DNA from 2 places in the Thermaerobacter litoralis genome. Region 2 is predicted to be linked to the other one. Evidence: riboswitches for the same ligand, from Rfam matches in the RefSeq annotation. Region 2 holds a riboswitch; the other holds the start of a gene.
The links. A riboswitch is a leader RNA that binds a small molecule or an ion and turns the genes downstream of it on or off. The one in region 2 is predicted to bind thiamine pyrophosphate.

Region 1: another riboswitch for thiamine pyrophosphate. It lies ahead of thiD (bifunctional hydroxymethylpyrimidine kinase/phosphomethylpyrimidine kinase); the one in region 2 lies ahead of ACYQ02_RS05450 (ECF transporter S component).

What each region holds. Positions count from the first base shown of each region.
Region 1 is NZ_BAAIES010000009.1:297,121-304,909, forward strand. It holds gene ACYQ02_RS08370 (Mur ligase family protein) at 1-1,436, opposite strand, end outside; gene ACYQ02_RS08375 (LysO family transporter) at 1,522-2,904, opposite strand; gene ACYQ02_RS08380 (hypothetical protein) at 2,901-3,293, opposite strand; TPP riboswitch at 3,356-3,465, shown strand; gene thiD (bifunctional hydroxymethylpyrimidine kinase/phosphomethylpyrimidine kinase) at 3,601-4,635, shown strand; gene thiW (energy coupling factor transporter S component ThiW) at 4,632-5,207, shown strand; gene thiM (hydroxyethylthiazole kinase) at 5,600-6,496, shown strand; gene thiE (thiamine phosphate synthase) at 6,526-7,248, shown strand; gene ACYQ02_RS08405 (MFS transporter) at 7,462-7,789, shown strand, end outside.
Region 2 is NZ_BAAIES010000008.1:19,632-27,420, reverse strand. It holds gene ACYQ02_RS05465 (phosphotransferase family protein) at 1-1,177, opposite strand, end outside; gene ACYQ02_RS05460 (acyl-CoA dehydrogenase family protein) at 1,174-2,442, opposite strand; gene ACYQ02_RS05455 (SDR family oxidoreductase) at 2,619-3,395, shown strand; TPP riboswitch at 3,690-3,809, shown strand; gene ACYQ02_RS05450 (ECF transporter S component) at 4,050-4,646, shown strand; gene ACYQ02_RS05445 (ATP-binding cassette domain-containing protein) at 4,648-7,404, shown strand; gene ACYQ02_RS05440 (TenA family protein) at 7,578-7,789, shown strand, end outside.

The sequences.
Region 1 (7,789 bases), on a different contig from region 2:
ACCATATCCCGCGCCGTGGTATCCCCCGCGCTGGCGGTCACCAGCACCGCCGCCCCGAGGCGGCGGGCCTCGCAGGCCAGTTGGAGGCCGTTGGCATAGTTGATGGCCGCACCCCGCCCTCCCCGCACGGCATAGACCACCACCGCCCGCCGGTGGGGGATCCGGGCGGCCACGGCGAAGCAGGCGGCCAGGCTGTCGGGCCGCCCGGCGGTATCGTCGATGACGGTGAAGGGGCGGCGCATCAGCACCTGGGTGCGGCGCCGGGGTGCGGCAAAACCCGGCAGGGCGCGGGCGACCGTGCCCGGATCCAGGCCCAGCCACAGGGCAGCTCCCACGGCCGCCACCACGTTGAGGGCATGGTGGGGGCCCATGAGCTGAGTCTCCAGCCAGACGCCCGGCCGGGCCGGTCCCGGCCCCTCGGGAGCCACCCGAACGCCGGCGGCGGGAGGTGGCGCGACAGCCGGTACGGCCCGAAAGTGTCCGTTCCCCCCGGGACGATCCCGGCTCAGCCGCAGGGCGGGCCCCGGCGGCCAGGCCGGCGGGAGTTCCAGATGCAGCCGGTTCGTCCAGAGATCGGGACCCGCTCGGCCGGAGAGCGGCGCGGCGGGCGCGGCCACCTGCTCGGCCGCCAGCCGCAGGTGGCAGGCGCGACCGCGCCCGAACAGGACCACCGGCGCCCGGGCATAAGGGCCCAGGCGCAGGGCGGCCTCGCCCTCGTGCATCAGCACGCCGCCGCCGGGCGGGATCATGGCGACGAAACGGCCCTTGGCGGCCGCGTAGTCCTCGTAGGTGGGGTGGTACTCCAGATGTTCCAGGGGAGCCAGGTTCGTCACCACGCCCAGGTCGAAGGCCACGTCATCCACCCGCCGCTGGTCGGCACCCTGGGACGAGACCTCCATCACCGCCACCCGGCAACCGGCATCGGCCATCACCCTGAGGTACCGGTGGAGGTCCAGCGGGTCGGGGGTGGTCAGGTTGCCCGGCCAGCGGTGCCCTCCGGCGCGCACCTCCAGCGACCCGATGAGGCCGGCCGGGATTCCTGTGGCGCTCAGCAGATGGTGGAGGAGAAGGGTGGTGGTCGTCTTGCCGGTGGTCCCGGTGACACCCACCACCACCAGCCGGCGGGACGGGTGACCGTAGCGGTTGGCCGCCAGGCGGGAGAGGGCCGAGCGGGCACAGGGAACCTGAAGCCAGCTGACCCCGGGAGGCAGCGGCTGCCCCGGGGGCTGCTGGGCCACCACCACCCGGGCCCCCCGGCGCAGCGCCTCGCCGGCGAAGGCGGCGCCGTCGTGCCGGCGCCCGGGAATGGCCACGAACAGGTCGCCGGGTTCGACCCGGGCGGAGTGGGAGCGGATCTCGCCGACCCAAGGAGGCAGCGGCTCGCCGGACAGGGAAAACGACAGCCCCTGCAGCAGCGGAACGACATCCAGCGCCATGGTAATGGTTCAACCCCCCCGTTTGGGGTTCCCCGATAGGCGTATGTCGCATGCCCCGGGCAGGTGTCACGGAGGGGGGAAACGGTCAAAGGCTCGCCAGCCAGCTGATCAGGGCAGGGGCCAGCAAGGTGAGGATGAGGCCGTGGACGAAGGCCAGGGCCGTGGTGCCCGCATCCCGCGCCGCCGCGGCGATGACGGGCAGGGTGGTGTCCATGGTGGTGGCGCCTCCCGGCAGGACGGCCAGCCAGGACCGCCGGCCCGCCAGGCGCGCCAGGAAGGGCACCGCCACCACCGTCAGAAGCTCCCGCATCACGTTGGCCAGGAAGGCCAGGGCACCGGCGGCCGGTCCCCAGAGCTGGGCCACCAGCACCCCGGCCATGCTGTACCAGCCGAAGGCGGCCGCCACCGCCAGGGCCAGGGCAGGCGGCTCGCCGGTCAGCCGCCCCGCCAGCCAGCCCCCAGCCAGGCTCCCCGCCGCACCCAGCAAGGGCAACAGGAGGGCCTTGCCCCGGACGGCCCGGAGGCTCTCCCGGGTGGCCGGCCACTGCCGGCCGAACTCGTACCCGTAAAGGGCCATGAGGAGGAGCAAGGCGTACCCGGAGCCGGCGGCGGCCAGCCGCCCGGCAGCGGCCACCAGGGGGGCCGATCCTTCCGGCCCGCCGGCCACCCCTCCCGTCCCGCCGCTCGCCGGCGCCTCCACCGGCGCCTCCAGCCCGCCGGCCATGGCCGCCGCTTCTCCGGCCACCGCCGCCCCCACGCTGCCTCCCGGCAGGCCGCCCAGCCAGTGGACGAACACGGCTCCCGCCAGCCAGCCGCCGGCCACCGCCAGGACGGCTGCGGCGCTGAGGCGCAGGGCTTCGCCGGACCGGCCAGCCCCCCCGGCGGCCGTGGCCGGGTCCCCCGCGGCGGGATCGTGGCGGGCCGGGTCCGGCCGGGTCCTCGGGGCCTCCGGGCCGAGGTTTCCCCGGGGGACGGGATCCGAAGGGAGAAGGTGGGGTCCTGCCGCCCCGCCCGAGAGCGTGATCGGGCCCTGGCGGGTGCGTCCCGCCACCTCGCCGGCCCCGCCCGCGGCCCTGGATCCAAGCCGCCGGGTGATGGGGGTGGCCTGGCACCAGGCCATGCGGATACGCCGGCACCAGGCGCCGGGGGCGCGCCGGCGCCTGGTGCTGGGGGCGCCCTGCCGAAAGGCCGTACGAGCACGCCATGCGGCCCCCAGGGCCGAGCCCAGCAGTCCCGCCAGCAGCGCCCCGCCCGCCGTGGCCACGGCAAAGGCGGCAGCCCGCCCGCCCAGCCGGGCCAAACCGGACCCTACCTGGGGATCCAGGCCCAGCCGCAGGCCCATGAGAAAGAGCAGCGCCCGCAGCGTCCACCGGGATGCCGCATCCCACCAGGCTGCCGGCAGCCGGCCACCCAGGCCGCTCAGCCCCGCGGCCATGCCGGCGGCCAGGGCCACCAGGACCGCGGTCACGGCCGGCCTCGCCCCTGGGCGGGGCCCGCTCCGGCGGTTTCCCCGGCACGGGCCCCGGACCGGCGCGGTCGACCCGCCGGACCCCTGCTGGTGGCGGCCACAAGGCGGCCGGCCGCTCCGGTCGTGCCGCCGGCCCCGCCGCGGCCACCGCCGCCGGTGTCGCCGCGGGCGGCCCCACCGCGGGCGGCATCGCCGCGCCGGCCGCTTTCCAGCACGCCCATGAGCCGCGCAAACCCCAGGGCGCCCAGCAGGACGGCGCCCGCCAGCGCCGCGGTGAACCCCAGCAGCCCCGCCACCGACCCGCCCGTGCGGCGCTGCCACATGGCGGCGATCACCACAAACAGTCCCAGGGCCATCGCCCGGACCACGGGCTTCAATCGCTCGCGCAAGCTGGTTCCCCCGTTTCGCCCACCCGTTGACCTGTTCTCGTGCGGGCCGGATACTGGAGATGGTAGCACCGTGGGGGTGCTGGCGCCACGCCGGCTGAGACGAGCCAACCGGCTCGAACCCCTCGAACCTGACGTGGGTAATGCCACCGGAGGGAACGGTGCGGTCCCGCTCCAACGAAGCCTCTGGATCGCTTCCTGGCGCCTGGGCCGCGTTCGTCCCGCGGCCTTTTTCGTTGCCGGCCGCACCTTGCCCTGCCGCGGCAGCCCCCGCCAGCCCGTACCACCTGTGGGAAGGGAGCGATCCACCATGCCCACCCCTGCCGAGCCCCGTCCGGGGGCTCCCCGCCCGGATGGGCGCCCGGATGCGCCCCACCCGGGCACCCCGCCCCAGGTGCCGCCGCCCCGCGCCATGACCATCGCCGGTTCCGACAGCGGCGGCGGCGCCGGGATCCAGGCGGACCTCAAGACCTTCAACGCCCTGCGGGTCTTCGGCACCTCGGCCATCACCGCCCTGACGGCTCAGAACACCGAGGGAGTGCGGGACGTCCACCTGGTGCCCCCCGGGATGGTGGCCGCCCAGATCGATGCCGTGCTGGACGACATCGGCACCGACGCCGCCAAGACGGGCATGCTGGGCACCACCGCCATCGTGGAGGCCGTGGCGGAGCGCATCGGCTACTGGCGGGACCGGCTGGGTCCCTTCCCCCTGGTGGTCGACCCGGTGATGATCGCCAAGAGCGGGGCCCCCCTCCTGGACGAACCGGCCCGGGAGGCGGTGCGGCGGCTGCTCCTGCCCCTGGCGACGGTGATCACGCCGAACCGCCACGAGGCGGAGGAACTGGCCGGCGTCCCCATCCGGACGCTGGACGACGCCCGCCGGGCGGCCCAGGTCCTCCACGGGCTGGGGCCGGCCTGGGTGGTGGTCAAGGGCGGCCACGTGGCGGAAGATTCGGCCGACGCCGTGGACGTGGTCTACGACGGCCGCGACTGGCACCTCTTGCGGGCGCCCCGCATCGCCACCCGCTCGACCCACGGGACGGGCTGCACCTTCTCCGCCGCCATCACCGCCTACCTGGCCAGGGGGTACGGGGTGCTGGACGCCCTGCGAGCCGCCAAGATCTACATCACCGGGGCCATCCGCCATGCCCCCGCCATCGGGCGCGGCCACGGCCCGACCTGCTCCTTTTACCCCTGGGAGGCTGCGCCCGATGACCCGTTGGGTGACCCGTTGGGAGCGGCGGCCGGGGAGGGCGGCGCGCCGAACGGCGCGCCCGTGGACCAGGCCGCATCCGGGGCCGCGGGCCCTGAGGGCCGGCAGCTCGACGGAGGTGAAGAGGGATGACGGCACCTCAGCCCGGCGCGCCCCCCCACCGCACCCGGCGGCTGGTCCGGGCCGCGATGCTGATCGCCCTGGGCACCGTCCTGGCGGGCATGATCCGGGTCCCCGTCGGAGTGGCCACCGCCACGCCGGTGCAGCATGCCGTCAACGTGCTGGCCGCCGCCTGGTTCGGCCCCGCGGGCGCCGTGACCGTGGCCTTGCTCATCAGCCTGCTGCGCAACCTGCTGGGGCTGGGCACCCTGCTGGCCTTCCCGGGAAGCCTCTTCGGCGCCGCCCTGGCCGGGCTCGCCTACCGGGCCGCCCGGCGCCCCGCCGCGGCCATGGCGGGGGAGGTGGTGGGCACGGGCCTCTTGGGCGGCCTGGCCGCCTTCCCCGTGGCCCGGTGGCTGCTGGGCCAGGCCGAGGCGGCCTGGTTCTTCTACGTGGTGCCTTTTACCGTCAGCAGCCTGCTGGGCGCCCTGGTGGGCGGCCTGCTGCTGCGTTGGCTCCCCGCCCCGGCCCCGGAGGGCGACGGGGGGCCGGTTCCCGGCCCGGGCCCGGGGTCCAGCCAGAGCCCGCCCTCGTCCCGCAGGTGACCCCGCGCCTTCAGAGGGGCGGCAATCGCCCCCGCGGGGAACGCGCGGACCGGGCCGCCACCGGGGCCGTGCGCCGTGGCTCGCCCCGACCCGCGGTAGGCCGGCATGCCTCGGTTCCACCGGGGCCGTGGGTCCGTAGCTCGCCCCGGACTACGGCCGGGCGACGTGACAAGGTTCCGCCCCGCCCGGGGCTCGTGGCCCACCCTGGCCCGCCGTGGGCCGGCATGACCGGGGCGCTGCCCGGTTCGCCATGAACCCGGCGGTTCGCCCGGACCCGCGCCGGGCCGGCATGAGCCGGCTCCGCCCGGCCCCTGGACGCGCGTCTCGCCCTGGCCTGGCAGGACGATCAGGCGTTCCACAGGCATTCCAGAGGAGGGATCCCCGTGACGAACATGGGCGCTCCCCAGCCGCCGGCTCCGGAAGCCTCCAACTCCTCCACCGGCCCGGCGCCCGCGAGCTGGGCGGCGGAAGCCGCCCGGGTCCTGGCCCGGATCCGCCACCGGCGACCGCTGGTCCACCACCTGACCAACTACGTGGTGATGAACTGGACGGCCAACATCACCCTGGCGCTGGGGGCATCCCCCTTGATGGCGCCGGAACCGGAGGAGTTCCCCGCCATTGCTGCGGCGGCGGAGGCCCTGGTCCTGAACATCGGCAGCCTGCGGGCAGGGGATGAAGCCGTCTTCAAGGCGGCGCAGGCGGAGGCCCTCCGCCACGGGCGCGCCGTGGTGGTCGACCCCGTGGGGGCCGGTTTCACCCCCTTGCGCACCCGGCTGGCCCTGGACCTGCTGGCCGGCGGCGCGACGGCCGTGCGCGGCAACGGCGGCGAGATCCTGGCCCTGGCCGGGGCGGGCACCGGCCGCACCCGGGGCGTGGACAGCGGCGCGGTGGAGGAAGGGGAGGTGCTGGAGGCAGCCCAGGCGCTGGCCCGGCGTTACCGCTGCGTGGTGGTGGCCAGCGGACCGGTGGACCTGGTCACCGACGGCCGCCAGGCCTGGCGGGTGGCCAACGGCCACCCCTGGCTGGCGGCGGTGACCGGCGGCGGGTGCGGGGCGACCACCGCGGTAGCGGTGTTCCTGGCGGGCTCGGAGACCCCTCTCAAGGATGCCACCCTGGCCATGGCCGTCTACGGCCTGGCCGCCCAGCGGGCGGCGGAGCGCACCTCGGGGCCGGGCTCGTTCCAGGCGGCCTTCCTGGACGAGCTGTACCGGCTGGGGGCGGGGGGCACAGGGGATGCCGAAGGGCTTTCCATTCTCCCGGGGCCGCCACACGGATCCCGGGAACGGTGAACCGCGCGGAGACGGCGGGAGGTGATCCCATGACGGAGGGTTCAAGGAACGGTAAGGACGGGTCTGGCCGGGGCGGCGCCCGCCTCCCGTTGCCCGCGGGCATCCCTGCCGGGGGTGCGGATCCCGCCCGCCCCGCAACCGGCCTGCTCAAGGTCTACTTCATCTACGACCTGGGCCTTGTGGGCACCGCCGACCCGGCCCCTCTGCTGGAGCCGGTGCTGGCGGCCGGGGTCCGGGCGGTGCAGTTCCGGGCCAAGGCGGCGGCCGACCGGGTGGCCTACGAACTGGCCGAGGCCGCCCGCCGGATCACGGCCCGCTACGGCGCCCTGCTGGTGGTCAACGACCGGCTGGACCTGGCGCTGGCGGTGGGTGCCGACGGCCTGCACGTGGGACAGGACGACCTGCCGGCGGAGGTGGTGCGCCGGCTCTGGCCCGAAGGCCTGCTGGGCGTTTCCGTCCGGAGCCCCGAGGAGGCGCGGGCGGCCGAGGCCGCCGGGGCGGACTACGTGGGCGCCGGGGCGCTCCGTTCCACCTCCACCAAGGACGATGCCCGCGTCATCGGCCTGAAGGGGTTGAAGGCGGTGGTGGCCGCCACCCGCCTGCCCGTGGTGGCCATCGGCGGCATCACCCTGGATGACCTCCCGGCCCTGCGCGGGGCCGGCCTGGCCGGGGTCGCCGTCGCCTCGGCCATCGCCCGGGCGGCCGACCCGGGCGGAGCGGCGGCCGCCTTCGTGCAGCGGTGGGACCGGTGAGTGCACCGCAGGTGCATGACGCCGTCCCCTTTTCTACGGCACGGCACCGGCTCCGGCCCGTCGTGCTACACTCCCTTTGTAGTGCTTGCCCGTCTGCTTGCCCGGCCGCGTGGTCCCGCCGGCCGCGGCCCGACCGGACTCGGCCCAGCCGGCGGCGGCCACGGTCGAAAGGGGGGCCGGGCAAGCCAGCCCGACGACAGGAGTTGACCTGCCGTGTCCCACCGCCAGCCAAGCGGCCGGCGAAGCGCCGGTGCGGCCTCGGGCGCCGGTTCGTCCCGGCCGAACGCCGCCGGGGGCGGCCTGCCAGAGCCCGGTCATGGGGCCCAATCCGGTAGCGGCGGCCAGCCGAAGGCTCCGACCGGACCCACCCAGCCGGCGGGTCCCGGCACTGCCCGCGGCTCCTCCACGTCCGCCCGGTCCTCGACTCCCGCCGGTGCCGCCGGCCGCGAAGGCGTCGCCGATCCCCAGGGACAGCGCGTCCTGGGCGTCCTGCTGCTCGGCGTGTTCCTGGGGGCGCTGGACATCGCCATCGTCGGCCCGG
Region 2 (7,789 bases):
AGTAGGCGAAGACCAGGTACCAGCCGATGCCCGCCACGTCGCGGCCGGTGCGCTGGGCGTAGCGGTGGACGAACTCCCCCCGGCGCAGGAACCCCGGATGGACCGTCACCGTGGGCAACCCGTTCCGCAGCACCTCCGGATCGTCGGGATGGACCCAGTAGCTCAGGCTGACGCCCAGGTCGAACAGGGGATCGCCCACGGTGGCCATCTCCCAGTCCAGCACGGCCACCACCCGGTCCAGATCCGGGGAGAGGATCATGTTGTTGAGCTTGAAGTCGTTGTGGATGAGGGCGGCGCCGGCCGGCGCGGGCACCCGCTCCTCCAACCAGGCCAGCAGGGGATCCAGGACGGGGATCGGCTCCGTCTCGACCCGCCGCCAGCGGCCGGCCCACCCCTCCAGCTGGCGCCGGACGAACCCCTCCGGCCGGCCCAGCTGGCCCAGCCCCGCCTGCCGGTAGTCGACGGCGTGGAGGTCCGCCAGGGTATCGACGACCCGCTCCCCGATGCGGCGGCAGGTGGCCGGCGGCGGCACCCGGTCCCCCGGGAAGCTGCGGTCGACCACCACCCCCGGCCGGTATTCCATCACGTAGAAGGGGGCTCCCAGGACCGACGGGTCGGCGCAGACGGCCAGGGGCCGGGGCGCCAGGGGGAAGACCGGGTGCAGGTGGCGCAGGATGGTGGCCTCCCGCACCATGTCGTGGGCCCGGGGCGGCAGGGGGCCGAAGGGAGGCCGGCGCAGGACGGCCTGCCAGTCCCCCGCCCGCAGCCAGTAGGTCAGGTTGGAAGCCCCGGCCGGAAACTGGCGCACCTCCAGGGGCGGCCCGGGAAAACCGGGCACCTCCCGGGCCAGGAACCGGCTGACCGCGTCCAGGTCGAGCTCCTCCCCCGGACGGACGGGGACGGTCTCGGGGGGCACCCCGGTTTCCATTGCGCCGGACGTTCCGGCGGTGGAACCGGCCCCGGCCGGGCGGCGTGCCTGGGGATCGGGGACCGGCCCGGGGCCCGCCGCCCCGTACGGGTCGGAAACCGGCGCCGGCCCGCCGGCCAGGGCCTCCGGCCCGGGGGCCGTCTCCGCGCCGGGGGCCGTCTCCGCGCCGGGGGCCGTCTCCGGGACAGGGACCGGCTCCTGGCGCCGTCCCGGCCCCAGGCCCGGGGCCGGTTCGTCCGCCCACCTCATGCCGGCCCGCCCTCCGGACCGGTGCCGGGGCCGCCCGTGCCGCCGGTGCCGGCGCCGGTTCCCGTTGCGGCGGGCACCGGGGCGAACTCCTTGAAGATCCGCTTGGCGACCACCACCCGGTGGACCTCGTCGGGCCCGTCGTAGATGCGGGCGGCCCGCGCCTCCCGGTAGAACAACTCCAGGGGCGTATCCTTCGAGTACCCCAGGGCCCCGTGGACCTGCAGGGCCCGGTCGACCACGCGATGGAGCACGTTGGCCCCGAAGAACTTGATCAGGGAGATCTCCTTGCGGGCGTCGAGGCCCTGGTCCAGCCGCCATGCGGCGTAGAGGGTGAGCAGCCGCGCCGCCTGGATCTCGGCATAGGAGTCGGCCACGAAGTTCTGGATCGTCTGGAACTCCGTCAGCCTTTGGCCGCGGGTCTCCCGGGTCAGCGCCCGCTGGACCATCATCTCGAAGCTGCGGTTCATCACGCCGATCCAGCGCATGGCGTGGGTGATGCGCCCGGGGCCCAGGCGGGCCTGGGCGATCCGGAACCCCTCGCCCACGGGGCCCAGGGTGTTCTCCACCGGCACGCGGCAGTCCTCGAGGACGATCTCGTCGTGGGTTCCCAGCCCGCCGCCGTCGTCCATCACGGGCACGTGGCGGACGATGCGGAAGCCGGGCGTGTCGGTGGGGACGATGATCATGGTCGCCCGCCGGTGGGGCGGCGCCTCCGGGTCGGTGACCGCCATGACGATGGCGAAGGCGGAGCGGGCTGCGTTGGTGATGAACCACTTGTGCCCGTTGATGACCCAGTGGTCGCCGTCCCGCACGGCCCGGGTGCGCAGGGTCGTGGGGTCGGACCCCGACACCTCCGGCTCCGTCATGGCGAAGCAGCTGTAGACCTCGCCCGCCAGGTTGGGCTTGAGGAACCGCTCCTTCTGTTCCGGCGTGCCGAACATCCAGAGGATCTCCTGGTTGCCCGTGTCCGGGGCGCTGGTCCCGAAGGCCCGGGGCGCCAGGGGGCTGCGGCCGAGGATCTCGTTCATCAGCGCCAGGGTGACCATGCCCATGCCCAGGCCCCCGGCCTCCCGCGGCATGTGGGGCGCCCAGAGGCCGGCGTCCTTGACCGCCTGCTGGATCGCCTTCAGCCGTTCCTCCGGCAGGGTGCCGGTGCGGAAGAACTCGGCCTCGGCCGGGTAGACGTAGGCGTCCATGAGGGCGCGGGTGCGTTCGAGGACGGCCTCTTGCTCCGGAGTGGGGCGGAAGTCGTACACGGGGATCACCTCGGTGATCGCTTCCCGCCGCGGAAGACCGGCTGGTCGTCGGGATCCGCCGGCGCAGGGCCCGGGCGGTAGGAGTTGGCTTCGGCGCCGAGAAGGGAATACCTGCATGCTCGCCGGGACGGGCCGGTCCCGCCGGCGGCCGGTAGGAGGGGCATGGGAAGGAGGCGCCCTGCGGAATGAGCATCCTCGACCGCTTTCGTCTCGACGGCAAGGTGGCCCTCGTGACCGGCGGCAGCCGGGGCCTGGGGTTCCAGATCGCCCAGGGGCTGGGTGAGGCGGGGGCCGCGGTGGCCATCACCGCCCGCAAGGAGGAGGGCCTGCGGGAGGCGGAGGAGCGGCTGCGCAGCCAGGGCATCCGCTGCCTGGCCGTCCCCTGCGACGTCACCGACTACGACCAGGTGGCCGCCACGGTGCGGCGGGTGGTGGACGCCTTCGGCGGCCTGGACATCCTGGTCAACAACGCCGGCGCCACCTGGGGCGCCCCCTTCTTCGAGATCCCGCTGGAGGCCTGGGACAAGGTCATCCGGACGAACCTGCACGGGACCTTCTACATGAGCCGGGAGGCGGCCCGGGTGATGGTCGACCAGGGCCGCGGCGGCCGGATCATCAACGTCGCCTCGGTGGCGGGCCTGCGGGGGAGCGACCCGCGGGTGATGCAGACCCTGCCCTACAACACCTCCAAGGCCGGGGTGATCAACTTCACCCGGGACCTGGCGGCCAAGCTGGCCGAATACGGCATCACGGTGAACTGCATCGCGCCCGGATTCTTCCCGACGAAGATGACCCGGGGCATCCTGTCCCAGTATGGTCCCCTGATCGAGCAGACGGTGCCGCTGCGGCGGCTGGGGGGCGAGCGGGACCTGCAGGGGGCGGTGCTGCTCTTCGCCTCGGAGGCCGGTTCGTACATCACCGGTCAGGTGCTGGCCATCGACGGCGGCATGACGGCCACCTGACCCCGGCCGGGCGGGGGACTGGGCCGGCGGCGGGCGCGCCACGGCCTCCGCACCCCGGCTGCCGCGGGGCGCCCGAGGCGATCCGGCCCGGGCGTGAGGGGGTGCGGGGGCGTGGCCGGGCTACCACGGGCGGCGACGGGTTCGGCAGCGGCCTTGATGACTTGATGAGGGCGCCGCCGGGCTTGCCGGGAACGGCCTTGTTGGGGCGGCGCCGGATCGCCGGTGACGGCGCCCGAGGGGCGTTGACGGGGCCGGTGGTGCCGGCCTATGATCGGGGTGCACAATCCATCGGGAAGTCGGTACCGGGGGTGCCCGCTTGGGCTGAGAAGCGCCGCCCGCCCCAAGGCGGCCCGGCGCTACCCTTCGGACTCGATCCGGGTCATACCGGCGTGAGGAAGGTACCGCATGGCCGCCTGTGGGCGGCGTGACGCGACCCACCTCCGACCGGAGGTGGGTCTCTTTCCTCAGCCCGATCGCCGTTTACCCAGGGTGGGGTGGATCGACGGCGTGGTCCGCGATGACGGCGCGGCCTCCCAGGAGGCCGGCCCGCAGCGGCCGCGGCCACCGGTCGGCCAGCCCCCAGGCGACGGCCAGGGCGTCCGCCGGCCCCGCGAGCCCCCCGGTTCCGCCCGGAACCACAAGGGGGGCCTTGGGATGGCCGGTTCGTCCCGCGGGTTGCAGTTCCGCGAGATCGTCATCCTCACCTTCATCGCAGCCGTGTGCTCGGTGGTCTTCATCAACGCCTGGACCCTGTGGTCCCTGGCCCAGGCGGTCCATCCCGTGCTGGCCGAGACGACCTACGGCATCTGGTTCGTCGCCGCCACCGTCGCCGCCTACATCATCCAGAAGCCGGGGGTGGCCTTCGTCGCCGAGCTGGCCGCGGCCGCCGGGGAACTGGTGCTGGGCAGCCCGGACGTGTTTTGGGTGCTGCTCTACGGCGGGCTGCAAGGTCTGGGCGCCGAGGCCGCCTTCGCCCTGCTGCGCTACCGCCGGTTCGACCTGCCGGTGCTGGCCTTGTCCGGCCTCCTGGCGGCGGTGGCCAGCATCCCGCTGGATTACATCAACGGTTACTTCGCGGAAATGCAGGCGGGGGTGCTGGCGGCGGCAGTCGCCGTGCGGCTCGTGAGCGGCGCCGTGGTGGCCGGTGTCTTCGGCAAGGTGCTGGTCGACGGCCTGGCGCGGACCGGGGTCCTGAACGGCTTTGCCGTGGTGCGCAACCGGCAGGACCGGGCGGCGGGGCTGGCGGGCTGAGATGGGGTGGAACCGGCCGGAACCCGGGGGTGCCGCCTGCGGGCCCGCCGCCGGTCCGGCGGCCGGGGGCGCCCCCGGTGGAACGGGCCCTGGAACCCGGGCTTCCGCCGTGGCGTCCCCGGCGGCGTCCCCGGTGGCGTCCTGCCACCGGCTGACCGTCCGCTATCCGGGACGGTCCAAGCCCGCCCTGCAGGATCTCACCTTAACCCTCGCCGCCGGCCAGCGGGTGCTGCTGCTCGGCCCCAGCGGGTCGGGCAAGAGCACCCTGGCCCTGGCCCTGGCGGGGCTGATCCCCGCGGTCGTCGAGGCACAGGTCCGGGGCGAGCTGCAGCCCGCCCGGCGGGCCGGGGTGCTGTTCCAGGACCCGGAGGCCCAGTTCTGCCTGTTCACCGTGGACGAGGAGGTGGCCTTCGGGCTGGAGAACCGCTGCGTTCCTCCGGCCGAGATGCCGCCCCGGATCGCCCGGGCCCTGGACCGGGCGGGCCTGGCCGTGCCCTTCGGCCACCCGATCCACGCCCTCTCAGGCGGCCAGAAACAGCGGCTGGCCCTGGCCGGCGTCCTGGTCCTGGAGCCGGACGTGTTGATCCTGGACGAGCCCACGGCCCAGCTGGACTCGGCCGGCCGGGCCCTGGTGCTGGAGAACCTCTGGGCGCTGGACCGGCGGACCACCGTCCTGGTCGTCGAGCACAACCTGGACGGGGTGGTGGAGTGGGTGGACCGGGTCGTCGTGCTGGGTCCCGACGGCCGGCTGCTGGCCGACGGGACGCCCCAGCAGGTCTTCACCTCCTTCCGCCAGGTGCTGGAGCGCGATGGGATCTGGCGGCCGCGGCGGTGGGGGCCCTTCTGGGCGCCCGTGCTGCGGGAGGCCCGGGACCGCTGGCCCGGGGAGACGGCGGCCTCCCCCGGCGGGACGGGCCGGGCCCCCGCTGGGGCTGCGGCCCGGCCGCAGGCGCCTGGGACGGGGGGTGAGGCCCCGGCGGATCGGCCGGCGGCGCCCGCCCCCCGGCCGGATCCTCCCGGGGATCCCGGCGAGGGGCCCCGGACCGACGCGGGCACCGACCCCGCGCCCCTGGTGCGCCTGGAGTCGGTCACGGCCACCCGGGGGGCGCGGGTCGTGTGGTCCGGCGTCACCCTCAGCCTGGGGGCCGGCGAATGGGTGGCCGTCCTGGGCGGCAACGGCACCGGCAAGTCGACCTTCCTCCAGGTGGCGGCGGGCCTGCACCCGCCCGCGGCGGGCCGGGTGGTCCACGCGCCCGCCCTGGCGGGGCGCCGGGGCGGCCCGGCCCAGGCCGGCTTCGTCTTCCAGAATCCCGAGCACCAGTTCGTCACCGACACGGTCTACGACGAGATCGCCCTGGCCGGCCGGCTGGCGGGATGGCCCGAGGAGGTCCTCCGGCCCCGGGTCGACCAGCTGATCCGGCGCTTCGGCCTGGAGGGTCTCGAGCAGGTCCACCCCTACACCCTCTCCCAGGGGCAGAAGCGCCGCCTCAGCGTGGCCAGCGTGCTGGTGGTCCCCCGGCCGATCCTCTTCCTCGACGAACCCACCTTCGGCCAGGACGCCCGGACGGCGGCGGCCCTGGTGGCCGAGTTGGCCGCCCTGCACCGGCAGGGGACGACCCTGGTCATGGCCACCCACGATCTGGAGCTGGCGGCGGCCGCGGCCACCCGGGTGCTGGTCTTTGGCCAGGGGCGGTTGCTCTATGACGGCCCGCCCGAACCCCTGTGGGACGAACCCGGCTTGCTGGAGGCCGCGGGCCTGGCCGCCGCTCCCGGGGCGCCGTGGGGTGCCCGGTCCCCCAATGGCCGGCTCCGGGGTCCCGCAGGGGCCGGCGCCGGCGGCCCGGTGGATGGGGTGGCGGCCCGTGGGGAAGGGGGCGCTCGGGGGCGAGGGGCCGGGGAGCCCGGAGGGGGCGGGGCCGGCGGCGCCGTGGGAGCGGCGGTGGGGTCCGGGGTGGCGGGCGCGGGACCGGCCTCGGGCCCAAGGCCCCAGGAGGGAGCAGGGCGGCCGCAGCCCGTTCCGTGGGCCTGCCGCGTCCACCCCGCGTGGAAGCTGGCCGTCCACCTGGCCCTGGCCGCCGTGATCCTGGCCACCGGCGACCCGAGGATGCTGGCGGCCTTGCTGGCTGTGCCGGTGCTGGTCGGCGGGCTCTTGGGCGGGATCGGGCTGCGCCGGTGGCTGGTGGCCCTGGCCCCCTTCGTCCTGGTGGCGGGAACCCGCCTCTGGACCCTGGGCGCCTTCGGCCGGGGCGAGCAGGTGGTGGGCCAGATCCTCTGGTACCGGTTCACCGCCGAAGGGCTGGAGAGCGGGCTGGTGGTCGGCCTGCGGCTCCTCGGCCTGGGGGCCCTGGGCGTGCTCTATGCGGGGACCACGGGGTTGGCCGACCTGGTCCTCGGGCTGATGCAGCAGTGGCGGCTCAGCCCCCGGTGGGCCTACGGCCTGCTGGCTGCCCTGCGCTTCGTCCCCCTGTTCCAGGAGGAACTGGAACGGGTGCGGCAGGCCTACCGGGTACGGGGTTTGACGGGGCGGGGGCCCCTGGGGCGGCTGCGGGCGGTGTACCGTTACAGCCTGGCGCTGCTGGTCCACGCCATCCGGACGGCGGAGGTGGTGGCCGTGGCCCTGCAGGCCCGGGGGTTCGACGGCTCCCGGCGGCGGACCTACTACCGCACCCTGCCGGCCGGATGGCGGGAGGTGGCCTACGCCGTCCTCCTGCTGGCGGCCAGCGGGCTTGCCCTCTGGCTGGCCGGGCGGCTGGCGTAAGCCGGCACGGACCGGTCGCCGCGGGGGACCCGCGGGCTTCGAGACGGCCCGCCGCCCCGCCCTGCCCCCTCGCCCCCCCCCCCGCGGCGGGGCGACCTCTGCACCGGTTCACCGGCGGGCGATCCCGGCGGCGCGCCCGGGTGGCCAGTATGCCAAGCAGGGAGGGACGCCATGTGGCGAGGTTGGATCCCGTGGAGCCGGAAGGCCTGGCCGGCCGGCTCTGGCAGCAGAACCTGGACCTGGCCCGCCGCTGCCTGGAGCACCCCTTCGTCCAGGGGATCGGCCGGGGCGACCTGCCGCGGTCGCGCTTTGCCTGGTACGTGGGCCAGGACGCCGCCTTCCTGGAGGCCTTCGCCCGGGCCTACGCCCTGGCCCTGGCCAAGGC